One region of the Cronobacter sakazakii genome, then DNA from elsewhere that is predicted to be linked to it. Evidence: predicted binding sites of a transcription regulator. Region 1 holds the regulator's gene; the other holds the start of a gene.

Region 1 (15,706 bases):
AATACGCAGCGGCACAGAGTTAATGGCGCGCGGAATGGATTTGGCCGGATCTTTCGCTTCACCGGCGGTGATGCCGATAATCTCGATGCCGCCGTAGGCGAACATCACCATTTGCAGCGCCATGACGGTGCCAATCCAGCCGTTCGCGAAGAAGCCGCCGTTACTCCAGAGATTATGGATGCCGGTCGGCTGACCGCCGTTGCCGATACCCCAGACAATGATGCCGATACCGGCCGCGATCATGATGATAATGGTGGCGACTTTAAAGAACGAGAACCAGAACTCCAGCTCACCGAAGACTTTCACGCTCATCAGGTTAATGGCGCAGATGATAAGCACCACGCTCAGTACCCAGACCCAGTGCGGCACCGTCGGGAACCAGACACCCATATAGATGCCGAACGCGGTGACGTCGGCAATGGCGACAATCAGAATTTCAAAGCAGTAGGTCCAGCCGGTGATATAGCCTGCGAGCGGGCCAAGGTTATCCTGCGCGTAGCGAGAAAATGAGCTCGCCGCCGGGTTATGCACCGACATTTCGCCAAGCGCGCGCATGATGATATACGCCGCCACGCCGCCGATAATGTAAGCCAGCAGTACGCTCGGGCCCGCCATTTTGATGGCGTCCGCCGAGCCGTAAAACAGGCCGGTGCCAATCGCTGAACCCAGCGCCATAAAGCGGATGTGTCTTGTACTCAATCCGCGCTTGAGCTTGTTCTCGTTTTCCATCTTTCCAGTACCACGTCATACAATAAAAAACCACGGAGCCAGGCCCCGTGGTTCAACAATCAACCGACGATCAGTGAGCGGTGGTTGTCACGCTCCGTCCGGCCGCACGATCCCAGAGCGCCGCCGCCAGCGTAATCGCGACGGCCGGCAGCAGCCAGGCCAGCCCCTGATCCGCCATCGGCAGTTTCTGAGTCCAGGCCGGAAGGATACCGCTTATCGCCGAGGCTTTCACCCCATCAATCAAACCAAACAGCAGACTGACCGCCATCGCCGGGGCGATAACACGGCCCGAATTATGCCACCAGCCGCGGGTAAAGCTCAGCACAACGAGTGCGATACACGGCGGATAGATGGCCGTCAGCACCGGAATGGAGAACTGAATCAGCTGGCTTAAGCCAAGGTTCGACACCACCATCGAGAAGAGACCCAGGATAAACACCAGCGCGCGGTAAGAGAGCGGCAGATACTGCGCGAAAAACTCAGCGCAGGCGCAGGTCAGGCCGACCGCCGTCACCATACACGCGAGGAAGATCAGCGCCGCCAGCAGGAAGCTGCCCGCACCACCGAAGGTGTGCTGAACATACGCATGCAGAATCGCCGCGCCGTTGGCGGACTGATCCACCAGCGTCGCGCTGTCAGAACCGAGACGGAACAGCGCCAGGTAGAGCAGCGTCAGGCCGACGCCCGCCATCAGGCCCGCGAAAATGGTGTAGCGCGTCAGCAGACGAGAATCAGACACGCCGCGCGAACGCGCCGCGTTGACGATAACAATCCCGAACACCATTGCGCCGAGCGTATCCATCGTCAGATACCCGTTCACGAAGCCGTTAGAAAACGCCGCTTTCTGATAGGCGTCTGTCGCCACGCTGATATCACCCGCCGGCCAGACAATCGCCGCCACCGACAGCACCACCAGCGCGATGATTTTCAGCGGGGCCAGGAAGTTGCCCACGGTATCCAGCAGTTTGCCCGGATAGAGCGACACCAGAATCACCAGCGCGAAATAGACCAGGCTGTAGATGAGCAGCGGCAGCGCGCCGTCGCCGGTGAGCGGCGCAATACCCACTTCAAACGACACGGTCGCGGTGCGCGGCGTCGCGAACAGCGGCCCGACGGCCAGATAGCACACCGTCGCCAGCAGAATGCCCGCGACGCGGCCAATCGGATGGCTCAGGCTGTCAACGCCACCGCCAACTTTCGCCAGCGCCACCACGGTCAGCACAGGCAGACCCACGGCGGTAATAAGAAAGCCGATCGCCGCCGTCCAGACATGCGGACCGGCCTGCAAACCAACCATGGGAGGGAAAATAATATTGCCCGCGCCGACAAACAACGCAAAGGTCATAAACCCCAGTGCGATAATGTCGCGCGATTTTAAACGATGGGTCATAAGATTTACTGCCTGTGGATGTGGTGTTGAAATTGACTAATTTTTTATCGCCAGTCACCTGACGAAAACGCGGCTATTTGCAGAGCTGACAGCGGGATATGCTTCCCGATTACGCTGGCGAAGAATTGTTTTTCGATTTACCAGGTAAAAACAGTCGGTCTGGCAATAGCAGGGGCGCAATTTAAACGCTTATAACGTTTAAAGGCAAGACAGGATCGTAAAACCAGACCTTTATGCCAGATCTAAGTTTCAGAGCAGTGATAAAATCTAAAATCGTAAAAAACCTCCGGCGATTCGCGCGAGCAAAAAAGCGACAAACGCTGTAAAAAGCGTTCAGAGTCGGCGAAAAAATGAATAAGGCCAGCTTATGGCTGGCCCTGGAAAGAAAGGTTGACGAATTAAGCGTCAGAAAGCGCTTTGGCGGGCGCGGAGACGATTAACCGCTCCGGCAGGAGGAAGGAAAACGTCGTGCCTTTGCCAGGCGTACTTTCAATCTCCAGACGCGCGTCGTGGTGCGTCAGCGCATGTTTCACAATCGCAAGCCCTAACCCGCTGCCGCCCGTCTGGCGCGAGCGCGCTTTATCAACTCGATAGAACCGCTCAGTGAGGCGCGGAATATGCTCCGCAGCAATCCCCGGCCCGGTGTCCGCCACGCTAAAGCGCGCGCCGTTCGCCACGTGCTCCCAGCGCACCGTGATGTGCGTCCCGGCAGGCGTATGGTTGACCGCGTTATACACCAGGTTTGAAATCGCGCTACGCAACTGCTCGTCGTTGCCAAGCACTTTAAGCTGCGGATCGACCTCAAACGTGAAGGTATGCTTCTGCTGGCTCAGCGTCTGCGCCTCGCGCTCCACCACCCGCAGCATCATCGGCACGTCGATGGTTTCGTTAAGCTGCATCGCGGGTGCCGCCTCGATTTTCGAGAGCGTGAGTAGCTGTTTCACCAGCCCTTCCATGCGGAAGGTCTGCTCGCGCATGGTGTGCAGCGCTTTTTCACGCAGCGGCCCTTCGAGCGTCTGCTCGTGCATCATCTCCAGATACCCCTGCAACACGGTGAGCGGCGTGCGCAACTCATGGCTGACGTTTGCGAAGAAGTTGCGCCGCGCGCCTTCGAGCTGATGCATCTGCGTGACGTCGCGCGCCACCATCAGCAGTTGATCTTCGCTGTACGGCATCACGCGAAACTCAAGATGACGCCCGTTATTGAGCACCAGGTGCAATGGCCGGTTGAACTCCTTGCCGCGCAGATAGCTGGTGAATTCCGGGTAGCGCAGCAGGTTTAAGATGTTCTGGCCGTTATCGTCGGGCCAGCGCAGGCCGAGAAGCTGTTGCGCAAGGCCGTTACACCAGAAGATGACGCCCTCTTCCGTGGTCAGCACCACGGCGTCCGGCAGGGATTCCGCGCCGCTGCGAAAGCGTTTGATAAGATTGCCCAGTTCGCGGCGGCGTTTTTTATTGCGCAACTGCATCTGGTGCAGGCCGTAGAGCAGCGGCTCCCAGCTCCCGCTGCCGGGCGGCGGCGTCATGCTGCGATCCACCCACAGCCACCAGGAGAGCCGCAGCAGATTCCAGAAATGCCAGATAAGCAATCCGGTCACTGCCGCCAGTAAAAACCATGCCAGATAGCCGAATATCGCCCCGAGCACCAGCGCCGGAATACAGCAGAGCAACAGCTCCAGCACCAGTCTTTTCCATGACAGCCGTTCCAGCACGCGTCACACTCCTGTTTTGGGTTTAAAAACGGGTTGAGAACCGATAACCCGTGCCGCGCACCGTCTGAACCATTCTGTCATGACCACTCTGCTCCAGCGCCTTACGCAGGCGGCGGATATGCACATCCACGGTGCGATCTTCGACATACACATTGGTGCCCCAGACGTTATTCAGCAGCTGTTCGCGGCTGTAAACGCGCTCCGGGTGCGTCATAAAGAAGTGTAACAGCTTGAATTCGGTCGGCCCCATATCGAGGGGATTTTCGCCGGTCATCACGCGGTGGGATGACGGATCGAGGCTTAAGCCCTGCATTTCGATAACTTCATCAACGGCCATCGGCGAGATACGGCGCATAACCGCTTTAATACGCGCCACCAGCTCTTTCGGGGAGAACGGTTTGGTAATGTAATCGTCAGCCCCGGTTTCCAGGCCACGCACGCGATCTTCTTCTTCGCCGCGCGCGGTCAGCATCACCACAGGAATTTCGCGGGTCAGCGCTTCGCGTTTGATATGTTTAATAAACTGGATCCCCGATCCGCCGGGCAGCATCCAGTCCAGCAAAATCAGATCGGGCCAGGGCTCATTGAGTTGATTCACCGCACTGTCATAATCTTCCGCTTCCACCGGCTGGAAGCCGTTTTGTTCCAGTACGAAACACACCATCTCGCGGATAGGTGCTTCATCTTCAACGACCAGAATACGTCTCGCCATGATTCGCCCTGTTAAATAAAGTAAACAGTATGTTATGCGGCGCCATTATGCGTCAGATTTATGACAGATTTATGAAAAAGATGACCGTTAGATGACCTGTCAGCACGCCGGGAAAAACCCGGCGGCGCGACGAAACAGGACACCCGCCGTACTGGATGTTTATAATCCCCTTCTCGCTTTTTCGCCACAGGGCATTCCATGCGTATTCTGCATACCTCAGACTGGCATCTTGGACAAAATTTTTACGCCAAAAGCCGTGCCGCCGAACATGAAACTTTTCTCGACTGGCTGCTGGAGGCGGCGATAGCGCATCAGGTGGATGCGATTATCGTCGCGGGCGACATCTTCGATACCGGCGCGCCGCCAAGCTATGCGCGTGAGCTCTACAACCGCTTTGTAGTCAAACTCCAGGCGGCGAACTGCCCGCTTATCGTGCTTGGCGGCAACCACGATTCGGTCGCGACGCTCAATGAATCCCGCGAACTGCTGGCCTGCCTGAACACGCAGGTTATCGCGAGCGCGCAGCTCACGCCAGAAACGCAGGCCACGCTTTTGTACCGCCGCGACGGCGAGCCGGGTGCCGTGCTCTGCCCGGTGCCGTTTTTACGCCCGCGCGACGTACTGCGAAGCCTCAGCGGGCAGTCAGGCCGTGAAAAGCAGCAGCAACTGCTGGAAGCCATCAGCCTGCACTACCAGCAGAGCTATGAGGCCGCGTGCGCGCTTCGCGGCGAGCGTAACCTGCCGATTATCGCGACCGGCCATCTGACCACCGTCGGCGTGACCAAAAGTGACGCGGTGCGCGACATCTATATAGGCACGCTCGACGCCTTCCCGGCGGACCGCTTTCCGCCCGCCGATTATATCGCGCTCGGACATATTCACCGCGCCCAGAAAGTGGCGGGCTGCGAGCATATCCGCTACAGCGGCTCGCCGATTGCGCTGAGCTTTGATGAAACCGGCAAAGAGAAAAGCGTTTATCTGGTGGAGTTTGCAGACGGCAAACTGCGCGATGTCACAGCCCTGCCGGTACCGGTCAGCCAGCCGTTGGCGGTGCTGAAAGGCAGTCTGGAATCCATTACCGCGCAGCTCGAACAGTGGCGCGACGCGCCGGATGAGCCGAAAGTCTGGCTCGATATCGAAATCGACACCGGCGAGTTTCTGCATGATATGCACCGTCAGATAAGCCAGCTTACCGAAAGCCTGCCGGTGGAAGTCGTCCTTCTGCGTCGCAGCCGAGAAATGCGCGAGCGCGCGCTCGGCACGCTCAGCACCGAAACGCTCAGCGAGCTGGGGCCGGAAGAGGTGTTTGAACGCCGCCTGGAGCTGGAATCGCTTGAGGAGCCGGAGAAAGCGCGCCTGCGCACGCTCTTCGCCCGCACGCTGGAGAGCCTGCACGAGGAGGACGAGGCATGAAAATCTTAACCCTGCGCCTAAAAAACCTGAACTCGCTGAAAGGCGAATGGAAAATCGACTTTACCGCCGAACCGTTCGCGAGCAACGGGCTCTTCGCCATTACCGGCCCGACCGGCGCGGGCAAAACCACGCTGCTCGACGCCATCTGCCTTGCGCTCTACCACCGCACGCCGCGCCTGAACGCGCTGTCGCAAAGCCAGAATGACCTGATGACGCGCGACACCGCCGAGTGTCTGGCGGAAGTGGAGTTTGAAGTCAAAGGCGTCGCCTGGCGCGCCTTCTGGAGCCAGAGCCGCGCGCGCGGCCAGCCGGACGGCAATTTACAGGCCCCGCGCGTGGAGCTGGCGCGCTGCGAAGACGGCAAAATCGTCGCCGATAAAATCAAAGACAAACTCGACAGAATTGCCGCGCTGACGGGCCTGGATTACGACCGCTTCACCCGTTCGATGATGCTCTCGCAGGGGCAGTTTGCCGCGTTTCTCAATGCCGAAGCCAAAGCGCGCGCCGAACTGCTGGAAGAGCTGACCGGCACCGAAATCTACGGTCAGGTCTCGGCGCGTATTTTCGAACAGCATAAAGAAGCCCGCAGCCAGCTTGAGAAGCTTGAATCGCAGGCGCAGGGCGTGCGGCTGCTGGACGAAGCGCAACGGGAAAGCTTAACCACAGGTTTGCAGGCGCTTACTGACGAGGAAAAAACGCTGCTTGCCCGCCAGCGCCAGTTACAGCAAGAACACCTGTGGCTGACGCAGCGTACCGCGCTTGCCAGCGCGCTCGACGCGGCGCGCCATGCGGCGGCGGCGGCAGATCAAGCACTACAGGCCGCCGCGCCGGATCTCGCGCGGCTTGAAGCGGCGCTACCGGCGGAAAAACTGCGTCCGGCGTGGCTGCGCTGTCAGGAGCTGGAAACCGCCCTTACCGCCACCGGTCGTCAGCATGAAGAAGTAAGCGTTCGCTTACAGGAAAGCCAGCAGCGCCGCCGGGAGATCCGCCAGGCCGCCGCACAACAGGCGCAGGCGCAGACGGCAGAACTCACACAACTTGGCCAGTGGCTGACGGAGCATGACCGCTTTCGCCTCTGGAGCAGCGAGCTCGCGGGCTGGCGCGCGGTGCTGGCGCAGCAGAAACGCGACCGCGACCAGCTACGCGCGCTGAACGAGACGCTCGACGCCACCCGCCGCAAGCGCGACGCGCTGCCGGACGCCGGGCTTACGCTCTCGCCGGAGGACGCCGCGCAGGCGCTGGCGCAGCTTAACGAACAGCGTCCGCTGCGCCAGCAACTTGCAACGCTCCAGTCATCCTTTACGCCCCTGACGCGCCGTAAAGCGCGCCTGCAGGAGACGAACAGCGCGCTGCAAACGCAAATTCAGCACGCCGAACAGCTGCTGGCGCAAAAGCGTCAGGATTACAAAACTAAACAACAGGAGGTGGAGCGCGCAAAAGCAGTCTGCGATCTGGAACAGCGTATCGCAAGCCTCGTTGAGGAGCGCGCGCGCCTGCAACCCGGCAGCCCCTGCCCGCTGTGCGGCGCGACCGAGCACCCGGCCGTGGAGGCGTATCAGGCGCTGAAGCCCGACGCGAGCCGCCTGCGTCTTGCGCAACTGGAGCAGGAGAAAGAGCAGCTCGGCACCGAGGGCGCGGCGCTGCGCGGCCAGCTCGATGCGCTGATGAAACAGCGCCAGCAGCAGGAAAGCGAAGCGGCAAGCCTGCTGGAAGAAGAGCAAGCGCTCACCTCACAATGGCAGACGCTCTGCGCGGCGGCAGGGCTCACTCAGGCACCGGGCGACGATCTTACCTCCTGGCTTGACGAGCAGACCCGCCGCGAACAGCAGTTGCACCTGCTGCGCGAGCGTCAGATGCTGGAGGCCACGCTTGAAGGCACACAGCGCCAGGTCACGTCGCTGGAAGCCGCCTGGCAGACGCAGCAGGCGGCGTTGCGCGATCAGTTAGCCGGCTTCGCCCTGCCTACCCCGGATGACGACAACCCCGCGCCGTGGTTCGCCGAACGTGAAGAAGAGGCGCGCCGCTGGCAGCAAAATCACGAGCGTCAGCAGCGCCTGCGCGAACAGCTTGCCGCCTGTGAAGCGCTGCTGACCCTGCTGCCGCAGGAGGGTGATGCGCAGGCGGCGTCGCTCGCTGCAGACGACCTGCCGCGCGCGGGCCAGGAGATCCATACGCGCTGTTTATCGCTGGAGGCGCAGTGGCAGACGCTCGGCGCGCAGCTTCTGCAGGAGCGCGCGCGCTACCAGAGCGCCGTGCAGGCGTTCGAGGCGGCGCTCGCCGCAAGCCCGTTTGCGGATAAAGCGGCGTTTCTCGCCGCCCTGCTGGATGACGCCGCCCGCAGCCACCTTGAAGCCCAAAAACAGCGGCTGGAGCGCGAGCGCGAAACGCAGCACACGCTGCTTGCGCAGGCGCAGCAGGCGCTGGAGCGCCACCTGGGCGCGCGCCCGGCATCGTTGGAAGAACAGGCTGACGCTCAGCAGAGCGAAGCCGCGCTCGCGGCGGTCACGGAGCAACTGCGCGATAACACCACGCGCCAGGGGGAACTGCGCCAGCAGTTACGCCAGGATGAAGAGAGCCGTACGCAACTGGCAGTGCTTCTTGGCCAGATTGACGAGGCCAGGCGCGAGGCCGACGAATGGGGCCAGCTCAACCATCTGGTCGGCTCGCAGAAAGGCGATAAATTCCGTAAGTTCGCACAAGGGCTGACGCTGGATAATCTGGTCTGGCTCGCCAATAACCAGCTGACGCGCCTGCATGGCCGCTACCTGCTTAAACGCAAGCTGAGTGAGGATCTGGAGCTGGAAGTGGTGGACACCTGGCAGGCGGACGCGGTGCGCGACACCCGCACGCTTTCCGGCGGCGAAAGCTTCCTGGTGAGTCTTGCGCTGGCGCTGGCGCTCTCGGATCTGGTGAGCCACAAAACCCGCATCGATTCGCTATTTCTGGATGAGGGCTTCGGCACGCTGGACGCCCAGACGCTTGATACGGCGCTGGATGCCCTTGACGCGCTGAACGCCAGCGGCAAAACCATCGGCGTCATCAGCCACGTGGAGGCGATGAAAGAGCGTATCCCGGTGCAGATCAAGGTCAGAAAGATTAACGGCCTTGGCGTGAGCCGCCTGGCGCGCGAGTATCAGGTCGATTAAGGCCGATAAAAAGGGGCGTTGCGCCCCTTTCTTTTATATTAACGCACCACCGGCCAGAGCCACGCCGCACCGCGCACGCCGCTCGAATCGCCATGCACCGCTTTGCGCACCGGCGTTTCGCACTCGCCGCCAAACACCCAGTGTTTCATCAGCGGCGGCACGGTTTTATAAAGCCGGTCGACATTGCTCATGCCCCCACCGAGCACAATCACATCCGGGTCGAGAATATTGACGATATGCGCCAGCGATTTCGCCAGCCGCATCTCATAGCGGCTGAGCGCAAGCTCCGCCAGCGCGTCCTGCGCCTCCACCAGCCGGATGATTTCGCTGCCCTTAAGCGGCTGGCCGCTTAAGCGATGATAGTCGGTCGCAAAGCCCGTGCCGGAAATAAAGGTTTCGATACAGCCCTGCTTGCCGCAGTAGCACGGTACTTCTTCACGGTAGCGCAGTTCGTCTTCATCCATCCACGGCAGCGGATTATGGCCCCACTCGCCCGCGTTGCCGTTGGCCCCGATATGGCTCATGCCGCCAAGCGCGATGCCGGAGCCGCAGCCGGTGCCGATGATAACCGCAAAGACCGTCTGCGCGCCCTTCGCCGCGCCGTCGACCGCCTCCGACACGGCAAAGCAGTTAGCATCGTTGGCAAGCCGCACCTCACGAGAAAGCCGCGCGCTGAGGTCTTTATCCAGCGCCTGACCGTTCAGCCACGTGGAGTTGGCGTTTTTAACGACGCCCGTATACGGCGAGAGCGTACCCGGAATGCCGACGCCGACAGTGCCGCTCTCGCCGGTCTCTTTTTCGGCAAGCTCCACGAGACCGGCTATCGTCTCGATGGTTTGCGGGTAGTCGTCACGCGGCGTCGGCACGCGGTGGCGAAAGCGCTGCTCGCCGTCATCGCCAAGCGCAATCACTTCGGTTTTGGTGCCGCCTAAATCGATCCCAATACGCACGTCTGCTTCCTCATATTCAATGACTTACCAGGAGAGTAGATAACCTGCCCGTGAAAGGCAATGAAACGCCGCGGCTGATTCGTTATCATGCCCGCTGCGTTTAACTACCAGGCCGTGGAAATTAACATGCTGTGGTTCAAAAATTTAATGGTTTACCGTTTAAACCGCGACGCCGCGCTGCGTACGGATGAGATGGAAAAACAGTTAGCTGCGTTTACCTTCACCCCGTGCGGCAGCCAGGATATGGCGAAAACCGGCTGGGTGCCGCCCATGGGCGGCGGCAGCGACGCGCTTACCCACGCCGCCAACGGCCAGATTGTGATTTGCGCGCGCAAAGAAGAGAAAATTCTGCCAGCGCCGGTAATCAAACAGGCGCTGGAGGCGAAAATCGCCCGTCTGGAGGCCGATCAGGGCCGCAAGCTTAAAAAGACGGAAAAAGATTCGCTGAAAGATGAAGTGCTGCATTCGCTGCTGCCGCGCGCCTTCAGCCGCTTCAGCCAGACCATGATGTGGATCGATACCACCAGCGGGCTTATCGTGGTGGACTGCGCCAGCGCCAAAAAAGCGGAAGATACGCTGGCGCTGCTGCGTAAAAGCCTCGGCTCGCTGCCGGTGGTGCCGCTGACGCTGGAAAACCCGATTGAGCTGACGCTCACCGAATGGGTGCGCGCTAATAATGTGCCGCAGGGTTTTCAGCTGCTGGACGAAGCGGAGCTTAAGGCCATTCTGGAAGATGGCGGCGTGATCCGCTGTAAAAAGCAGGAGCTGGTGAGCGACGAGATCGCGGTGCATATCGAAGCTGGAAAAGTGGTCACCAAACTGGCGCTCGACTGGCAACAGCGCGTGCAGTTTATGTTGTGCGACGACGGCTCGCTGAAACGCCTGAAATTTGCCGATGAGCTTCGCGATCAGAACGACGACATCGCCCGTGAAGATGTGGCGCAACGCTTTGACGCCGATTTCACGCTGATGACGGGCGAACTGGCGGCGCTGATCCAGAACTTAGTGGAAGCGCTGGGCGGCGAAGCCCAGCGTTAAGACGCTCGCGTCGCCCCGCCCGGGGCGGCGCGCTTACAGGTAGCGGCAGAGATAGGATGTCGGTTCGGCCACCTGCAGATGAAACTCGCTGTGCCCAGTCACATGAAACACCTGCCCCGCTTCATACGTTTTCCATTCGGTTTCGCCCGGCAGCAGCACATGCAGCGCGCCGCTGACCACCGTCATCTCTTCCGGCTGGGCCGTGCTAAAGGTGTACTCCCCTTCCGCCATCACGCCGACGCTTGCGCGGCCCGTGCTGCTGCTGGTGAAGCCGATAGATTTCACTTTACCGGAAAAGTATTCGTTACTCTGAAGCATAAGCAGGCCCTTACTGAAAAAATGGTTGGAAAAACAATATAGAGGGCCAGCCGGAGCGCTGTCACGCAAATTGTGACAACGGCTCAGATAAGCAGTTCGGAAGCGAGACGCGCCACCAGGACATTACTGAGTAATACCGGCACATCCAGCGCTTTTTGCAGCAGATCGCGGTGTTTTTGATGAAAGCCGAGGCAGTCGAGCAGCAATACATCCGCGCCACGCGCGAGCAGATCGCGCCCGGCACCAACCAGCTCATCTTCTGTACCGTAAAACGGGTTCGCCAGCGCGTACAGCGGCGGGTTTTCCAGCACCTGCCATTTCTGCGCCTGGATATCCATAAGCTCCGGGATCGGCACAATCACGCCTACCTGGTGCCCGTCGACAATGGAAGCGACCAGCGGCGGAATAATGCGTTCGGGCTCCAGCAGTATCGCGTTGCGCGCGCGAAGCCCCGAAAAACGCTGCGTACTCATCAGTAAAATGACGTCATAACCCTGGTTATCGAGCACTTCAATCACGCTTTGCAGCGCCCTTTCGGTTTTGGCTTTCGATACCGTCGCTTTTTCACCGTCGGCGAGCATGGTGATTATCGTCTCTTCATGGCCCGACGCGCCATAATCATCCATCGCCTCGGCGCGCGACAGTTTCCCCATCAGGCTGATATGGGTGATGTGCTGTTCATCGATATGTTCGGTTAACAGCGGGAGGATCTCACTGACGGGCACTACGCCGATGGTAAGTATGGCCAGAGTCGCACGCATTTTTATCGCCTTGGTTTACAGCTTCTCAAACAGTTAACGACACCTTTCACCCGGAACTTGAGCGCAAGCGAAAGATGGATCACAAAGCGTAGCAGCTTCCGGGCCTTATCCGGAGAAAAAAGCCCTCTGCCGCTTAACAATAATCATAACGTATCGTTAACATTAGGTTTGGATGAAAGGTGTGATGCAAAGCGGTAACGACTCATTTTCGGAGTGGCGGAAAGCGCAGCGTAACGCGCGCGCTTTCCGCTGGTCGGGGTCAGGATTTGTCCGGGTCTTCGTAACGGCGCTTGGCGTCCAGCGCTTCCTGCTCGGTAGGGTGTTCACTAATGAGCGAATCCGGCTCGGGGTGATCGGCACGGAGCTGATAACTGGTGACGGTTTTGCCCGGCACGCCTTTTTCAACGGGAACCACGCGCGCTTCGCGCGGATAAGGGGGTCTGGTCGGCATAGCGCTTCCTTGTTTATCGGTCAGAAGCGTTAAGTATAGACAATCCCGTCAGTTAGCTGGCGTGGGCAACCTGCAGTGCGTCAATAATGCGAGAGACGATAACCGCGGGCGCGTCGGCGGCGTCAATCACATGGTGAGCGCACTCGCGATAGAGCGCATCGCGCACCGCCAGCACATCAGCGATTTCTTCCGTCACCGGCTTGCCGGTAAGCGTCGGGCGCTGCCCCGCCTCTGGGAAGGCTTCAAGCCGCTGCGCCAGTACCTCAACCGGTACGTTGAGATAAATCACCACGCCATGCGCGCGCATAAACTCGCGGTTCTCATCACGCAGCACCATGCCGCCGCCGGTCGCCACGACCGTTGCGGGCGCGGTGACCGCCTGTAACGCTTCGCTTTCACGGGCGCGAAAACCCGGCCAGCCCTCTTTCTCCACCACTTCAGCGACCGTCATCTGCGTATGTTCCCGCAGCCAGCGATCGGTATCGGCAAAGCCGTACGCCAGCGCGCGTGCCAGCGCCTCGCCGGTGGTGGTTTTTCCGCAGCCGCGCGCGCCGATTAAATAAATGGGTTGATTCATGGATGGATTACCTCGCCTTCCGCCTGCGGCGAAAGGGTTAGACAGCAGGCCGTAAGCCGTGAGTTTAACAACAAACTAGTACATAAGACAGGCGTAAATTTAAACTTACAAAAGAGTCCGGACACAGCGACATTCCGCGCAGGACAACCCTTCTTTCGTTTTAAGGGTGTAAAGCCACGATACCACTGACGGGCAGTCGTCAGGCGCGCCCACCATACTTGAAAGAGCCCACTGAACACAACCCCGCTGTCCGCCGCACCCGGTTACATATTTCTTATTTCCTTTACGCGCCGGATATTTACAAGCGCCGATTTTTCTCCAGACTTAACTATTGACGCGTTCAATGACAGAGGGATGAATCATGCAATCTGAAGAGCAACGTCTGATTGACGGGCTTTTTGACCGACTCAAAGCCGCCGGTGAAAACAGCGCGCCGCGCGACGCGGACGCTGAGCGCTGGATTGAGCAGCATATGCGCAACCAGCCGGGTGCCGCCTATTACATGGCGCAAACCATTCTTATCCAGGAAGCGGCCATGAAACAGCTCAATGGCCGTATTCAGGCGCTCGAAGCGGAAGTGGCGCAGCTTAAGCAGTCGGCGAGCCGCCAGCAGAGCAGCGGCGGTTTCCTGGCTGGCCTCTTTGGCGGCAACAAGAGCGAGCCGGAAGCCCCGCGCCCGCAGGCCACGCCGCGCGGCTCCGATCCCATCCCCGGCGCGCAGCAGTACCAGAGCGCACCGCAGGCAGGCTACGCCCCGCAGCAGGCAGCCCCCCAGTATTACAATAACGCCCCACGCGGCGGCGGCTTTATGGCGGGTGCCTTGCAGACCGCCGCTGGCGTGGCGGGCGGCGTGGTGCTCGGCAATATGCTGACCAGCATGTTCAGCCACCATCAGCCGGAGGAGATCGTCAATATCATTAACGAACCCGCGCAACCGGCGGATAACAGCCCGGTCAACGCCGTTGAAGATTACAACCAGGCGGATGACAGCCAGTTCCTGAACCAGGACGCCGGGCTGCAGCAGGACAACGGCAACGACTACGTGCCTGCCAGCAGCGATGAAGACTGGAATAACGATTTCGCGGGCGATGACTTTGGCGGCGACGATTTCGGTGGTGATGACGATAACTGGGTTTAAGACTGACGCTTTTTGCCGCTGAGCCACTTATCGAGTTCAGCGGCGAATTGCTGACGGTCGCGCTGGCTTAAGGCATCCGGGCCGCCGGTCTGGATGCCGCTGGCGCGCAGCGTATCCATAAAATCGCGCATCGTCAGGCGCTCACGAATGGTGGCCTCGCTGTAGCGCTCGCCGCGCGGGTTCAGCGCCACCGCGCCTTTGGCTATCACTTCCGCCGCCAGCGGAATATCCGCCGTCACCACCAGATCGCCTGGCTCGCAGCAGCGCACAATTTCGTTATCCGCCACGTCAAAACCGGCAGGCACCTGGCGGGCGCGGATGAACTTTGACGGCGGCACGCGCAGCGGCTGGTTCGCCACCAGAATCACCGGCGTCTCGGTACGCTCGGCGGCGCGGAACAGCACTTCTTTAATCACTTTCGGACACGCATCGGCATCCACCCAGACTGGCATTACGACTCCTGATTGTCGGCGGGAATAATGGAGATTTTGCCATTTTTCTCAAGGATGGCGAATTTTATCTCTTCCAGCCGCTCGATCCCCTGGCTGGTGCGGGCCGAGCTTAAAATATCCTCCCGCGAGATCCCCGCTTTTTTCATGCGCGCCGTCAGCAGGCGGCCATTTTCCACCAGGATGAGCGGCGAGCCGTCGAGCAGCAGATCGAGTCGCGGAAACGCGTTTTTCACATAGCTCAGCAGAATATCGAGCACAATCAGCGTAATGATGGTGATCGCCGCACCGGTAAACGAGAAGTCGTTACCGAGCAGCGCCTGCTGGGTGGCTTCACTGATGATTAACAGCAGCACGAAATCAAACGAGTTCATCTCCAGCAACGTGCGGCGACCGGCGATTTTCAGCACCACCAGCAACAAAAAATACATGCCTGCGGCGCGCAATACGCTATCCATGATGTTCTCCTACGGATAAACCCACTGATTCAGATGGACCGGCGATGCGCCTTCAAGCGTCACGGTAGAGGTAACGCGCCCTGCCGACTGCGGCTGCGTCACTATCCAGACGGCGTGAGCGCCATCCGGCGTCGGCGCAAAAGTGAGCGTCAGTGAATGCTGCCCGGTATGGGTCACTACCGGCTGTGGCTGGAGCGTTTGCAGCACGAAGCGATCGGGGAAATCGCCACCGAACGCGACTGTCACCGGCTGATTTTTCGGCCCCTGAATGCGCAGCGCGAAAGGCTCATCGCTCTCGGCGCGCAGAAAACGCTGATACTCCACCGTCAGGCTTTTTTCCGGATTGGTCGCTGAGGTTTCGCTCAGCCAGCCATCGGAAAAACCGCCCAGTAGCGCAATCAACACGATTGCAAACAGCAGCCAGTTGCCGCCCTGCTGAATACGCCACTCAATGCGCTGGGCAT
Region 2 (15,706 bases), 1.9 Mb from region 1:
CCTTGATGGAGATAACCCCTTTCGTCGCGCGCGACTTGGTCGGGTACTCTTCCACCGCGGTACGCTTGCCGTAACCGTTCTGGGTGGCGGTCAGGATAGCGCCTTCGCCGCGCGGCACGATAAGCGACACGACGCTGTCGCCCTCGCCGAGGCGAATACCGCGCACGCCGGTGGCGGTACGGCCCATCGGACGCACGGCGTCTTCTTTAAAGCGCACCACTTTGCCCTGCGCGGAAAACAGCATCACTTCGTCTTTACCTGCGGTCAGGTCGACGCCGATAAGCTCATCGCCTTCGTTCAGGTTCACCGCGATGATACCGGCGGTACGCGGACGGCTGAACTCGGTCAGCGCCGTTTTCTTCACGGTGCCGCTCGCGGTCGCCATAAAGACGTTAACGCCCTCTTCATACTCGCGTACCGGCAGAATCGCGGTGATACGCTCGTTCGCTTCCAGCGGCAGCAGGTTGACGATAGGACGTCCACGCGCGCCACGGCTCGCTTCCGGCAACTGGTAGACTTTCATCCAGTAGAGACGACCACGGCTGGAGAAGCAGAGGATCGTATCGTGGGTGTTGGCCACCAGCAGGCGGTCGATAAAGTCTTCTTCTTTAATACGTGCGGCGGATTTGCCTTTACCACCGCGGCGCTGCGCTTCGTAATCTGTCAGCGGCTGATATTTCACATAGCCCTGGTGAGACAGGGTGACCACCACATCTTCCTGGTTGATCAAATCTTCGATGTTGATATCGGCGCTGTTGGCGGTGATTTCAGTGCGGCGCTCGTCGCCAAACTGGTCGCGGATAAGCTCCAGCTCTTCGCGGATCACTTCCATCAGGCGGTCAGCGCTGCCGAGGATATGCAGCAGCTCAGCGATTTGCTCCAGCAGCTCTTTGTACTCGTCGAGCAGTTTTTCATGCTCAAGGCCGGTGAGCTTTTGCAGACGCAGATCGAGGATCGCCTGCGCCTGTTGCTCGGTCAGCCAGTATTTGCCATCGCGAATACCGAACTCCGGCTCCAGCCACTCCGGACGCGCGGCGTCATCACCGGCGCGCTCCAGCATCGCAGAAACGGTGCCAAGCTCCCACGCCTGCGCGATGAGGCCCGCTTTCGCTTCCGACGGGGTCGGCGCGCGGCGAATCAGTTCGATAATCGGATCGATGTTGGCCAGCGCAATCGCCAGACCTTCTAAGATATGCGCGCGCTCGCGGGCTTTGCGCAGTTCGAAGATGGTGCGGCGGGTCACGACTTCACGACGGTGGCGAACAAACGCCGCCAGAATCTCTTTCAGCGTCATGATCTTCGGCTGACCGTGGTGCAGCGCGACCATGTTGATACCGAAAGACACCTGCAGCTGCGTCTGGGAATAGAGATTATTGAGCACCACTTCGCCCACGGCGTCGCGTTTGATCTCAATAACAATGCGCATACCGTCTTTGTCAGACTCGTCGCGCAGCGCGCTGATGCCTTCGACGCGTTTCTCTTTCACCAGTTCGGCGATTTTCTCGATCAGGCGCGCTTTGTTCACCTGATACGGAATTTCGTGCACGATAATGGTTTCGCGGCCGTTTTTCGGATCGACTTCCACTTCCGCGCGCGCGCGAATGTAAATTTTGCCGCGCCCGGTGCGGTACGCCTCTTCAATGCCGCGACGGCCATTGATGATGGCAGCAGTCGGGAAATCCGGGCCGGGGATGTGCTCCATCAGCCCTTCGATGCTGATATCTTCATCATCGATATAGGCGAGGCAGCCGTTGATCACTTCCGTCAGGTTATGCGGCGGAATGTTGGTCGCCATCCCGACCGCGATACCGGAAGCCCCGTTTACCAGCAGATTCGGGATTTTGGTCGGCATGACGTCCGGGATTTTTTCCGTGCCGTCATAGTTATCGACAAAATCAACGGTTTCTTTGTCGAGGTCGGCCATCAGTTCATGGGCGATTTTCGCCAGACGGATTTCCGTATAACGCATCGCCGCGGCGGAGTCGCCGTCGATAGAACCGAAGTTGCCCTGACCATCCACCAGCGTATAGCGCAGCGAGAACGGCTGAGCCATACGTACAATGGTATCGTAGACGGCGGAATCACCGTGGGGATGGTATTTACCGATTACGTCACCAACGACACGGGCGGATTTTTTGTAGGCTTTATTCCAGTCATTGCCCAACACGTTCATGGCGTAAAGTACGCGACGGTGTACCGGTTTGAGGCCATCTCGGACATCCGGAAGCGCGCGGCCGACAATAACCGACATCGCGTAATCCAGATAGGAGTTCTTTAACTCTTCCTCAATGTTGACCGGTGTAATTTCTCTGGCAAGGTCGCTCATCTGACCGTTATCCCTCTACTGTGTCCCGGATTCAAAGGTCGCAAATTATAACACAGCCGCGGCCTGTTCGGTAAACCGAATAGCCCCGTCAGGCCGCTTTATTCCCTACTAACGCCTGTTATACTCGACGCTCTTGCGAAGAAAGGAGTAAAGGCGTCCATGAATGCTGAAAAACCGCCCGTTGCGCACAACGTAGACTTAGAAGAAATCGCCAAATTTGAAGCTGTCGCTTCGCGCTGGTGGGACACTGAAGGGGAATTTAAACCGCTGCATCGCATTAACCCGCTGCGTCTTGGCTATATCGCCGAACGCGCCGGTGGCCTGTTCGGGAAAAAAGTGCTGGATGTCGGCTGCGGCGGCGGCATTCTCTCAGAGAGTATGGCGCGCGAAGGGGCGAACGTCACGGGGCTCGATATGGGCGCGGAGCCGTTGGCGGTGGCGCGTCTACACGCGCTGGAAAGCGGCGTTGAGCTTAACTATGTTCAGCAGACCGTGGAAGAACACGCCGCGCAGCATGCCGGCGCCTATGACGTGGTGACCTGCATGGAGATGCTCGAACACGTGCCGGACCCGCGCTCGGTGGTGCAGGCCTGCGCTCAACTCGTAAAGCCCGGCGGCCACGTCTTTTTCTCCACGCTTAACCGCAACGCCAAATCCTGGCTGATGGCGGTGGTAGGCGCAGAATATGTGCTGCGCATGGTGCCCAAAGGCACGCACGATGCCAAAAAATTCATTCGCCCTTCCGAACTGCTGGCCTGGGTGGATGAAACCCCGCTGGAAGAGCGTCATATCATCGGTCTGCACTACAATCCGCTGACCAACCGCTTTAAGCTCGCGCCGGGCGTTGATGTTAACTATATGTTGCATACACAGGCTAAAAAACCTGTCTGAAAACCGTCCTGTCAGAAGCTTTTCGTATTAAAAATTGCGCAACGTTCTGTTGCGCCATTTCTTTCCTGACCAGGAAATCAGCGTTCGATCAAATTTTCATTTTTTTTCCTGCCGCCTTGACAAGCCCTCAAGGCCTTATGTGATGAGGACTTACTTAATTTCGAGATTTTGCAACCGCAAATTAACACCGAAATCAAGGCTTGTTCTCAAAAGAATCCCGACTAGAATACTCACCATATAGCGTTTCACTTATCTCAAACCCCCTATATATAGTATTTATCCACAGAGTTAGTCACTTGTGGATAAGCGGGGGATATTTCTATTTCACGGATTTCACGGACAGGTATTACCCATGAATCAGAGTCTGCTGGTAACAAAACGAGATGGCAGCCAGGAACGCATCAACCTGGATAAAATTCATCGTGTTCTGGACTGGGCTGCGGAAGGTCTGCATAACGTCTCCATCTCCCAGGTAGAGCTGCGTTCTCACATTCAGTTCTACGACGGCATCAAAACCTCCGATATTCATGAAACCATCATCAAGGCGGCGGCGGATCTTATTTCCCGCGACGCGCCGGACTATCAATACCTGGCCGCGCGCCTGGCGATTTTCCACCTGCGCAAAAAAGCCTACGGTCAGTTCGAGCCGCCGAAACTGTACGACCATGTCGTGAAGATGGTGGAGCTGGGTAAATATGACCACCACCTGCTGCAGGATTACAGCGAAGAAGAGTTTGCGCAGATGGACGGTTTTATCGACCACTGGCGCGATATGAACTTCTCCTACGCCGCCGTGAAGCAGCTTGAAGGGAAATACCTGGTCCAGAACCGCGTTACCGGTGAGATCTACGAAAGCGCGCAGTTCCTCTACATTCTCGTGGCGGCGTGCCTGTTCTCTAACTACCCGCGCGAAACCCGTCTGGATTACGTGAAGCGTTTCTACGATGCGGTCTCCACCTTTAAAATTTCGCTGCCGACGCCGATCATGTCCGGCGTGCGCACCCCGACCCGTCAGTTCAGCTCCTGCGTAATGATCGAGTGCGGCGACAGCCTGGATTCCATCAACGCCACTTCCAGCGCCATCGTGAAATACGTTTCCCAGCGCGCCGGTATCGGCATCAACGCGGGCCGCATCCGTGCGCTCGGCAGCCCAATCCGCGGCGGCGAAGCGTTCCACACCGGTTGCATTCCGTTCTACAAACATTTCCAGACGGCCGTGAAATCCTGCTCGCAGGGCGGCGTTCGCGGCGGCGCGGCCACCCTCTTCTACCCAATGTGGCATCTGGAAGTCGAAAGCCTGCTGGTGCTGAAAAACAACCGCGGTACCGAAGCGAACCGCGTGCGTCACATGGACTACGGCGTACAGATCAACAAGCTGATGTACCAGCGCCTGCTGAAAGGCGAAGACATCACGCTGTTCAGCCCGTCCGACGTGCCGGGCCTGTATGACGCGTTCTTCGCCGATCAGGACGAGTTCGAGCGTCTGTACACCAAATATGAGCAGGACGAGAGCATCCGCAAACAGCGCATTAAAGCGTCTGAGCTGTTCTCGCTGATGATGCAGGAGCGCGCCTCTACCGGCCGTATCTACATCCAGAACGTGGATCACTGCAACACCCATAGCCCGTTCGATCCGGTTGTCGCGCCGGTGCGTCAGTCTAACCTGTGCCTGGAAATCGCGCTGCCGACCAAACCGCTGGATGATGTAAACGACGAAAACGGTGAAATCGCGCTCTGCACCCTGTCTGCTTTCAACCTGGGCGCTATTGAGAGCCTGGACGAGCTGGAAGAGCTTTCTACGCTGGCAGTTCGTGCGCTGGACGCCCTGCTGGATTACCAGGATTACCCGATTCCGGCGGCTAAACGCGGCGCGATGGGCCGTCGTACTCTCGGCATCGGCGTGATTAACTTCGCTTACTATCTCGCGAAGCACGGCGTGCGTTACTCCGACGGCAGCGCCAACAATCTGACGCACAAAACGTTCGAAGCGATTCAGTACTACCTGCTGAAAGCCTCTAACGAGCTGGCGAAAGAGCAAGGCGCATGCCCGTGGTTCAATGAAACCACCTACAGCAAAGGCATTCTGCCGATCGACACCTACAAGAAAGATCTGGATGCGATCGCCAGCGAGCCGCTGCATTACGACTGGGAAAGCCTGCGCGAATCCATCAAGACGCACGGCCTGCGTAACTCCACGCTGTCCGCGCTGATGCCGTCCGAGACCTCTTCGCAGATCTCCAACGCCACCAACGGCATTGAGCCGCCGCGCGGCCACATCAGCATCAAGGCGTCGAAAGACGGTATCCTGCGTCAGGTGGTGCCGGACTACGAACAGCTGAAAGATCAGTACGAACTGCTGTGGGAAATGCCGGGCAACGACGGCTATCTGCAGCTGGTGGGCATCATGCAGAAGTTCATCGACCAGTCGATTTCTGCTAACACCAACTACGATCCGACACGCTTCCCGTCAGGTAAAGTGCCGATGCAGCAGTTGCTGAAAGACCTGCTCACCGCTTATAAGCTCGGTGTGAAGACGCTGTATTATCAGAACACCCGCGATGGCGCGGAAGATGCCCAGGACGACCTGGCGCCATCCATTCAGGATGACGGCTGCGAAAGCGGCGCATGTAAAATCTAACACGCAGGGCGGGGAAACCCGCCCTCTTGTTGTTAAGGCCGTAGGGTGGGTAAGCGAAGCACACCCACCATTTATAGCCGAACCGTTAACAGCCGAACCGTTGGCCGTAGGGTGGGTAAGCAAAGCGCACCCACCGTTAACAGCCGAACCGTTGGCCGTAGGGTGGGTAAGCGAAGCGCCCCCACCGTCAACAGCCGATATTGTTTGCAGACAGGATCTACGTCATGGCCTACACCACATTTTCACAGACGAAAAACGACCAGCTTCTTGAACCCATGTTTTTTGGCCAACCGGTCAACGTGGCGCGTTACGATCAGCAAAAATATGAAATTTTCGAAAAGCTTATCGAAAAGCAGCTGTCATTCTTCTGGCGTCCTGAAGAAGTGGACGTTTCCCGCGACCGCATCGATTTCCAGGCGCTGCCGGAGCATGAAAAACACATTTTCATCAGCAACCTGAAATACCAGACGCTGCTTGATTCCATCCAGGGCCGCAGCCCGAACGTGGCGCTGCTGCCGCTGATCTCCATCCCGGAGCTGGAAACCTGGGTCGAAACCTGGGCGTTTTCCGAGACCATTCACTCGCGCTCTTACACCCACATCATCCGCAATATCGTCAACGATCCGGCGGTGGTGTTTGACGATATCGTCACCAACGAGCAGATCTTAAAGCGCGCCGAAGGCATCTCGCATTACTACGACGATCTGATCGAGATGACCAGCTACTGGCACCTGCTGGGCGAAGGCACTCACAGCGTCAACGGCAAAACCGTGACCGTGAACCTGCACGAGCTTAAGAAAAAGCTCTACCTGTGCCTGATGAGCGTCAACGCGCTGGAAGCGATTCGCTTCTACGTCAGCTTCGCCTGCTCTTTCGCCTTCGCCGAGCGCGAACTGATGGAAGGCAACGCGAAAATCATCCGTCTGATTGCCCGCGACGAAGCGCTGCACCTGACCGGCACCCAGCACATGCTGAACCTGATGCGCAGCGGCGAAGACGATCCGGAAATGGCGGCGATTGCCGAAGAGTGCAAACAGGAGTGCTATGACCTGTTCGTGCTGGCGGCGCAGCAGGAGAAAGAGTGGGCGGAATACCTGTTCCAGGGCGGCTCCATGATCGGCCTGAACAAAGATATTCTGTGCCAGTACGTTGAGTACATCACCAATATCCGTATGCAGGCTGTCGGTCTGGATCTGCCGTTCAAAACCCGCTCCAACCCGATTCCGTGGATCAACACCTGGCTTGTGTCTGATAACGTGCAGGTAGCGCCGCAGGAAGTGGAAGTGAGCTCTTATCTGGTCGGCCAGATCGATTCTGAAATCGACCATGACGATCTGAGCAGCTTCCAGCTCTGATATGGGTCGCATTACGCTTCGCGTGACGGGCACCGAGCTGTCGTGCCCGGACGAGCACCCTTCCCTGCTGGTGGCGCTGGAGTCACACGCGGTGACGGTAGAGTACCAGTGCCGTGAAGGCTATTGCGGCTCGTGCCGCTGCAAACTGGTCGCAGGCCAGGTGCAGTGGCTGACCAAACCGCTGGCGTTTATTCAGGAAGGCGAGATTTTGCCCTGCTGCTGTAAACCGCAGGGCGATATTGAGATTGAGATGTAACAACGCCGTATTGTCGGGTGGCGCGACGCTTACCCGGCCTGGCAAACCATACTACCAGGCCGGATCAGGCGAAACCGCCACCCGGCAATATCAGCGATTATCTTTCAAAAAACTCACCGCTTTATCCGGGAAATCGGTAAATAGCCCGTCCACTTCCGCCTTGTTATACAGCACGTCATAAAGCTGATTCACGTCCGTGGCGTATACCGGCAACTGGTCGGCGCGCACCGTATACGGGTGCACCTGCAAATGGCTGGCGTGCGCCTCTTTCGCCATATCGGTCAGCGTCACGTGGTCTTTGGTCGAGCCTTCTGCCACCAGCATATGGTAATCCGGCCCGATGCCGTCGGCGTACTGCGCAATCTGCTTCATGGCACCCGGTTTAAACATCCAGTCATAGCGATAGTTTACCCATTTGCCATCGGCCTGCTTCTCCTGGGTTTCGTTCCAGTCGGTGTAAGCGATAAGCTGCACCAGCTTCAGATCCATTCCCAGTTTCGGCTCCAGCTCATTTTTAATGCGCTTAAGCTCGTTGGCGTCGAAACATTGCAGATAGACCTTATCCTGCTTCGTGGTGTAGCCATATTTTTTCAGGGTTTCCAGCACCTTAAGGGCGATGTCTTTCCCCTCCTGATGGTGGAACCACGGCGCTTTGATCTCCGGGTAGATACCAATGTTTTTACCGGTGGAGTGGTTCAGCCCCTGCACAAATTCGATCTCTTCTTCAAAGGTATGCACCCGGAAATCGGATTTGCCCATCGGGAAGCGGCCGGGGAATGTCTGCACCTTTTTGCCGTTTTCCAGCTCGAAGCCTTCGCTGAATTTCAGCGATTTGATCTCCGCGAGCGTGAAATCGATTGCGTAGTAGCGGCCATCTTTACGCGCGCGGTCCGGGAAGCGCTCCGCCACGTCGGTGACGCGATCCAGGTAGTGGTCATGCAGCACCACCAGCTGGTCATCTTTGGTCATCACCAGATCCTGCTCAAGGTAATCCGCGCCCTGCGCATAGGCCATCGCTTTGGCAGGCAGCGTATGCTCCGGCAGGTAGCCACTGGCACCGCGATGCGCGATCACCAGTTTATCCGCCGCCAGCGCGCTTGCCGACATTACGCCAATCGCCAGCGCCGCCAGCGTCATTTTCAGTTTCATCGGTGCTCCTTATCCGCGTTTCGCAAGCGTTGCATGGTGGTGTTTATGCTCACCGACCATCACGATAATCAGTAGTAATACCGCCAGAATGCTGCCGCCAATCATCACCATAAAGCCGCCATCCCAGCCGAAGAAATCGACGGTGTAGCCGACGATAGCGCTCGCCGCCACCGAGCCGCCGAGGTAGCCGAACAGGCCGGTGAAGCCCGCCGCGGTGCCCGCCGCTTTTTTCGGTGCCAGTTCCAGCGCATGGAGACCAATCAGCATTACCGGGCCGTAAATCAGGAAGCCGATGACAATCATGCAAGCCATATCAATGTTTGGGTTGCCCGGCGGGTTGAGCCAGTAAACGATAGTGGCAATAGTCACCAGCGTCATAAAGAACACGCCCGTCGCACCGCGGTTGCCGCGGAAAACCTTGTCCGACATCCAGCCGCAAATCAGCGTGCCGGGGATGCCTGCGTATTCATAGAAGAAATATGCCCACGAAGATTTATCCAGCGCGAAATGCTTCACCTCTTTTAAGTAAGTCGGCGACCAGTCGAGGATGCCGTAGCGCAGCAGATAAACGAAGACGTTCGCGATGGCGATGTACCACAGCAGCTTATTCGGCAGCACGTACTGCATGAAGATCTGCTTCGCGGTCAGCTCTTCTTCGTGCTTCTCGTTATAGTCGTCCGGGTAATCATTTTTGTACGCTTCGATAGGCGGCAGACCGCAGGACTGCGGCGTATCGCGCATCAGGGCGAAGGCGATAATCGCCACCAGAATCGCCGCTAACGCAGGCATATAGAGCGCGGCGTGCCAGTCGTTAAACCATGCCATGCCGAGCAGGAACAGCAGCGGCGGAATACCGCCGCCCACGTTATGGGCGCAGTTCCACACGGAGACAATCCTGCCGCGCTCCTTCTGCGACCACCAGTGCACCATCGTGCGTCCACACGGCGGCCACCCCATGCCCTGGAACCAGCCGCACAGGAACAGCAGCACAAACATCACCATAATGCTCGACGTCGCCCAGGGAACGAAGCCCATAAACAGCATCACCGCCGCCGCCAGGATCAGGCCCGCGGGCAGAAAGACGCGCGGATTTGAGCGGTCAGAGACCGAACCCATGATGAATTTCGAGAATCCATAAGCGATGGAAATGCCCGAAAGCGCAAAACCGAGATCGCCGCGCGAGAAGCCCTGCTCCACCAGATACGGCATCGCGAGGGCAAAGTTTTTACGCACCAGATAGTAAGCGGCATAGCCGAAGAAAATCCCCATAAAAATCTGCCAGCGCAGGCGACGATAGAGCGGATCTATCTCGCCGTCAGGCAGCCTTGCGCGATGCGGGGCGGGTTTAAAAATACTTAACATCTCTGTCTCCTGCTGATGAGGTTTATATCTATTCGTTTTACTTATGTTTCCTTTGCGAGCGTGATAGTAGGCAAAATGGATTATTTATGCTGTGAAACGTCGCACAAAATGTTACAGAAATATGACATTCGAAAACAAAAGCGCAAATTTTTGCCATGTATTTTCGAATGGTGCGCGTTTACTTTCGATTAAGCGCATAAAAGAGAAGGAAAATGCGCGGCGTGAGCGCCAGTACGCTAAATGGAAAACAGAGAGGGGAATAGAGCGCAGAGCAGCGCGTCTGGATGTTCAGCAGATAACGGACGCCCGGCTCTGCACAGGCGCCCCGTTGCAGTGTCAGACCGTGTGTGTTTCGACTACCTGCACCCAGCCCTGGCTTGCCGTCACGTCCTGGCCGTTCAGCCAGCGGCGCACCAGCGTCAGCGCCATCATGGCGCAAATTTCCTGGCGGATATGCAGCGCGTAGCGGCTGGCGTTAAAGCGCAGGCGCACGGCATGGGTGCCCTGCGGCGTGGTGAGCGCGATGTTAATCTCGTCGTCTTCCACGCTCGCGATGCTCAGCGCCAGGTCGGCGAGATGACGGCTGCGACGATCAACGTTCCAGTGGGCGGTCTGCGCCAGCGTCTCCACCTGGGCGGGCAGCACTTCGCTTGCCAGTAGCGGCGCGTCGGCCCCCGAGAGTTGCAGCGCCAGCAGGCCCGCGGTGAACTGTTCGCTTAACGTAATGCTGAGCTGCTGCTCGCGCAGGCAGCGGGCGATCTGGGCAGGCAGCGTTTCGGTGCCTTCAAAAATCAGGCTGTCGCCCGCCACTTCACGCACTTTTGGCCAGATGGCTTCCATCTCCGCACGCCGCGACGCAGGCCCGGTGAGTTTGAGTTCGATAATCGGCGTGGAGGAGCGGTAGCCCATCACGACATCCGGCGGCAGCGGCAGCGTATCGAGCGCGGCGGCGAGGTCGCTTTCAGAGCGGCCAAAGGTGGTGAGACGCAGACAGAGCGGGGGTTCGGGGAGCGTAAAGCGCTCGCGCAGGCGCGGCAGGATCTCATGCTCCACCATGCGCTTAAATTCAGACGGCACGCCCGGCGTGAAGAAAATCAGACAACGATTGAGCTTTATAGCAAACCCGCAGGCGGTGCCGACCGGGTTGTCGATCATTTCGCTGCCCGCCGGCAGCAGCGCCTGTTTGCGGTTGCTGGCGGCCATTACGCGCCCGCGCGCTTCGAAAAAGCGCTCCATCTGCGCGAGCCAGCCTTCGTGCAGCACCAGCTCCACACCTGCCGCGCGGGCCGCCGCTTCAGCGCTGAGATCGTCGCTGGTCGGCCCCAGGCCGCCGTTGACGATTAAAATATCGGCGTGCTGGCTGCGCTCGGTCAGCGCGGATACCAGCGATTCCAGGCTGTCGCCAACGGTGTTGCGGCGGGTCAGCGGCAGTCCCTGATTAAAAAACAGATCGGCAAGCCAGGCGGCGTTGGTATCGACAATCTGACCGTGCAGCACCTCATCGCCGGTCGAGAGCATTTCTGTCTGTAGCATTATTTTCTCCGCAAGAAGGGAACGCTTTACTATAGCGCGCAGAGAAAAGAAGAAGGAGAAAAACAGGCGCAGCGGAACACCGCGCCCGGAAAATCAGAAGCCTGCGCTGACGCCCAGGTACGGGCCATCGGCCACTTTGCTGTCGCGATCGCCGTCTTTACCGGTCAGGTTAATATAGCGATAACCGGCTTCGACGCTAATCGGGCGGAAGATCGAGAAACGCGCGCCCGCGCTGGCTTCCTGGTAATCGTTCACTCCGCTGGAAAGCGAATCCGGCGAGTAGTAGTAGTCACCAAACAGTGAAAGATGCTGGCCGAGATCCCAGCGCACGCCGCCGCCGACCGCCGCCGCGTAGCCTTCACTGCCTTCTTTCGGGCTCAGGTAAACCGCCTTCACGCCCGGCGTCACCATAAACGGCCCGAGCGGCATATTGAAGCCCAGGCCCGCGCCCACGATATCGCCGTGATCGTCATTGTGCGCCCAGTTGCCGGTCAGTTGCAGACCGCTGCTTTCGGTGCCGAGGCCCACGCCCATATTGGTGTAATGCTCACCCACGGAGCCGTTGACGCTGATGGCGCTCGCCTGGGTGGCAGCCAGCAGCAGGCCGGCCATTGCTAAACGAAGTGTGTTTTTCATTCCATGTGTCTCAAAAAAAGAAAAAGTGCCCTGCAAAACGCAACGCGGCATTGTACCCGTATCGGGGCGGCAATCAACGTGAGGCGGGCGCGGCAGGCCTGCGGCACCTGAAAAAGGAGAAAACACCTATGCAGAAAAGCATTAAACGCCGCTTTGACCTGGCGCAGAGGCATGGAGAAGCAGACGCACGCGTACCAGCAGACCACCGAGCTGCTCGCCTTTTAAGAGTTCGGCGCGGGTGCGGTGCCAGCGGGCGATATCGTTAACCAGCGCCAGCCCCAGCCCGGCACCGGGGTGCGTGCTGGCGTTATCGAGACGGCGAAACGGCGTCAGCGCCTGGTCGCGCTGCGCGGCATCAATGCCGGGGCCGCTGTCTTCGACCTCAAGGCGCGCCTCCCCTGCCTCAACGCAGACGCGCACCGTCACGACGCCGCCCGCGGGCGTATATTTCAGCGCGTTATCCAGCAAATTGGCGCACAGCTCCGCCAGCAGCAGCGGTTCAGCGGCAACCCACACCGGCCCCTCTTCGCCTTCATAACCAAGATCGACGGGCTTGCTGCGCGCCTGCGGCAGCCGTGAAAAACAGCTTTCCCGCGCCGCTGCCACCAGATCCACCACATCGAGCGCGCGCGTCTCGCCGGGCTCGGCGCGCCGAAGCGTCGCGAGCTGTAATAACCGCTCGGTCAGATCGATAGTCTGATCGAGCGTCGTGCTCATCGCCTGAAGGCTTTCGCGCCACTGCGCCGGATCGGGGCTCGCCAGCGCCACAGCCGCCTGGGTTTTCAGCACGGCCAGCGGCGTTTTTAACTGATGCGAGGCGTCGGCGCTGAAGCGCTCCTGGCGGGCGATGAGCGCGCGCAGGCGGCTCATATAACGGTTGAAGGCGATAATCAACAGGCGCGTTTCCGACCACGGCAGCAGATCGGGCAGCGGCGTCAGTTCGCCGGGCGCGCGTCTGACCATCAGGCGCGACAGCTTGCGCATCGGTTTCAGCACGCGGCGCAGCAGCAGCCCGGCGAGCAGCAGCGTTAACAGCACCAGCCCGCCCTGCGAGAGCGCAGACGAGATGAGCAACTGCCGCGCCAGCAGATGACGCGACTGCAACGTCTCGGCGACATAAATCTCCGCCATGCCGTTAATGCCATCTTCATTGACCGGCTGCAACAGCCGCGCCACGCGCAACCGCTGGCCCTGATAGGTCGCGTGATAAAACCACGCCAGCGCCGGGTAAAGCTCGGTACGCGCCACGCCGCCCGGCATCGCGGGCAGATCGTCATAGCCGGAGATAACCCGCCCGCGCGTATCTTTCACTTTGTAGTAGAGGCGGTCATTCATGTTGCGCTCGACGCTATCGAGCACCACCCAGGGCACGTCCGCCTGTAATTCGCCGTGATGCACGTTGAGGCGCTCAGCCACAATACGTGCCGAGGCCAGCAGCGTACGATCGTAGGCCTGAGTTGCGGCGTTCAGCGCGCTGACATAGCTGTTTAACGCGGAAAATGCCCACAGCAGCGAGAGCGGCAGGCCGAGAAACAGCAGCAGTTTTCCGAGGAGGGATTCAGGGCGCAACCAGCTCATCGCTGCACTCCAGTACATAGCCCAGCCCGCGCAGCGTGGTGATTTGAACGTTGCTCGCCAGCAGTTTTTTACGCAGCCGGTGAATATAGATCTCAATGCTTTCCGGGCTGACGTCGTCGCTTAAGCTGAACACCTGTTCGAAGAGTTGCTGACGCGTGACCGGACGGCGGCGGCGGTACATCAGCACCGTTAAGAGCGCATGTTCGCGCGGCGTGAGCGCAAGCGGCCTGCCCTGTAGCTCGAAATAGCCTTCGTCGTGAAAGGTCAGTTCGCCGAGCCGCTGGGCCTCCTGCACCTGCCCTTCACTGCGGCGCACCAGCGCGCGCAGCCGCGCCTCCAGCTCGCTCAGCTCAAACGGCTTTGGCAGATAATCATCAGCGCCCTCGTTAAGCCCTTTTACGCGGTCGGCCACCGCGCCGTGTGCAGTAAGCAACAACACCGGCACCGCCTGCCCGCGACGACGCAGACGGCTTAATACCTCAAGCCCGCTCATGCGCGGCATTTCAATATCCAGCACCGCCACGGCGTAGCGCTCGTTTTGCAGCAGGTGATCCGCCGCCAGCCCGTCGCCGACGCAGTCCACCGCAAAGCCGGTATTCGCCAACGCTTTCTCCAGCCAGTGAGCCAGCTCACGGTTATCTTCCGCCAGTAAGAGACGCATTTTCGTTGTAAACCCATGTTTATATTGGAAGCTATTTTGGATACTTGGTTTTTATATCCGGTAACTTGTCCGGTTTAACGAAAGTAACTCAATCCATCACATGGGAATAATGCTGGCTAGTTACATATTTGCAACATGTCAGGATTATTTGTGCGGCTAGCTTAACACAACCCGGTGCAAAGCCTTGCGTGTCTCACTTCTGTCCCACTACCCGTCGATCGATGCCGCGTCCGATGCTAGACTCTTCCCCTTCAAATCTAACGGACTTAGATATGCTCAAGCTCTTTACAAAGTACGCTTCTGTGGGCGTGCTCAACACGCTGATCCATTGGGTGGTGTTCGCAGCCTGCTTCTATGCGCTAGGCACAAGCCAGGCTCTGGCGAACTTCAGCGGATTCGTTGTTGCGGTCAGTTTCAGTTTCTTCGCTAATGCTCGATTCACCTTCAACAGCTCTACCACGACGACGCGCTACATGCTTTACGTGGGTTTCATGGGATCGCTTAGCGCGGCTGTCGGATTGGCCGCTGATAAATGCTCTCTCCCGCCAGTTGTAACTCTTGTCGTGTTCTCGGCTATCAGCCTGGTATGCGGGTTTATCTATTCGAAATACATCGTCTTCAGGGAAGCGAAATGAAGATTTCACTCGTTGTTCCGGTCTTCAACGAAGAAGACACTATCCCTATTTTTTATAAAACCGTCAGAGAATATGAACCACTCAAATCGTTTGAGGTGGAAATCGTATTTATCAATGACGGCAGCAAAGACGCTACAGAGTCGATTATCAACGCGCTGGCCGTTTCAGATCCGCTCGTGGTGCCTTTGTCCTTTACTCGTAACTTCGGGAAAGAGCCCGCCCTCTTCGCCGGTCTGGACCACGCCACAGGTGACGCAGTGATTCCAATCGACGTTGACCTGCAAGACCCGATTGAAGTTATCCCGCAACTGATTGAACGCTGGCAGGCCGGGGCAGATGTCGTCTTGGCTAAACGTACAGACCGTTCCACTGATGGTCGCCTGAAGCGCAAAAGCGCTGAAATGTTCTATAAGCTGCATAACAAAATCAGTAACCCGAAGATCGAAGAGAACGTAGGTGATTTCAGACTCATGTCTCGGGAAGTCGTGGAAAACATCAAGCTCCTGCCAGAGCGAAACCTGTTCATGAAAGGCGTTCTGTCATGGGTTGGCGGCCGCACTGATATTGTGGAATACACCCGCGCTGAACGTATTGCAGGCAACACAAAATTCAATGGTTGGAAACTGTGGAACCTGGCACTTGAGGGCATTACAAGCTTTTCCACCTTCCCGCTTAGAATGTGGACA

The links. Region 1 encodes PhoB, which activates phosphate uptake and scavenging genes when phosphate is short. Its sites were predicted from a motif close to CTGTCATAAAACTGNCNNAT; they were not measured.
Region 2: glpT (glycerol-3-phosphate transporter) is a predicted target of PhoB. The motif match lies at 10,086-10,105, and genes of this name have one in related genera.

The regions. Positions count from the first base shown of each region.
Region 1 is NZ_CP011047.1:4,331,778-4,347,483, forward strand. It holds gene proY (proline-specific permease ProY) at 1-729, opposite strand, end outside; gene brnQ (branched-chain amino acid transporter carrier protein BrnQ) at 800-2,119, opposite strand; gene phoR (phosphate regulon sensor histidine kinase PhoR) at 2,518-3,831, opposite strand; gene phoB (phosphate response regulator transcription factor PhoB) at 3,854-4,543, opposite strand; gene sbcD (exonuclease subunit SbcD) at 4,742-5,956, shown strand; gene sbcC (exonuclease subunit SbcC) at 5,953-9,102, shown strand; gene mak (fructokinase) at 9,141-10,052, opposite strand; gene rdgC (recombination-associated protein RdgC) at 10,179-11,090, shown strand; gene ppnP (pyrimidine/purine nucleoside phosphorylase) at 11,124-11,408, opposite strand; gene CSK29544_RS20570 (AroM family protein) at 11,492-12,169, opposite strand; gene yaiA (protein YaiA) at 12,429-12,620, opposite strand; gene aroL (shikimate kinase AroL) at 12,673-13,197, opposite strand; gene CSK29544_RS20585 (DUF2076 domain-containing protein) at 13,559-14,335, shown strand; gene CSK29544_RS20590 (YaiI/YqxD family protein) at 14,332-14,787, opposite strand; gene CSK29544_RS20595 (DUF421 domain-containing protein) at 14,787-15,242, opposite strand; gene CSK29544_RS20600 (hypothetical protein) at 15,252-15,706, opposite strand, start outside.
Region 2 is NZ_CP011047.1:2,407,973-2,423,678, reverse strand. It holds gene gyrA (DNA topoisomerase (ATP-hydrolyzing) subunit A) at 1-2,326, opposite strand, end outside; gene ubiG (bifunctional 2-polyprenyl-6-hydroxyphenol methylase/3-demethylubiquinol 3-O-methyltransferase UbiG) at 2,486-3,217, shown strand; gene nrdA (class 1a ribonucleoside-diphosphate reductase subunit alpha) at 3,570-5,855, shown strand; gene nrdB (class Ia ribonucleoside-diphosphate reductase subunit beta) at 6,080-7,210, shown strand; gene yfaE (class I ribonucleotide reductase maintenance protein YfaE) at 7,212-7,466, shown strand; gene glpQ (glycerophosphodiester phosphodiesterase) at 7,557-8,615, opposite strand; gene glpT (glycerol-3-phosphate transporter) at 8,625-9,977, opposite strand; gene CSK29544_RS11595 (nicotinamide mononucleotide deamidase-related protein YfaY) at 10,314-11,510, opposite strand; gene CSK29544_RS11590 (YfaZ family outer membrane protein) at 11,604-12,146, opposite strand; gene CSK29544_RS11585 (sensor histidine kinase) at 12,288-13,724, opposite strand; gene tctD (transcriptional regulator TctD) at 13,705-14,385, opposite strand; gene CSK29544_RS11575 (GtrA family protein) at 14,658-15,020, shown strand; gene CSK29544_RS11570 (glycosyltransferase family 2 protein) at 15,017-15,706, shown strand, end outside.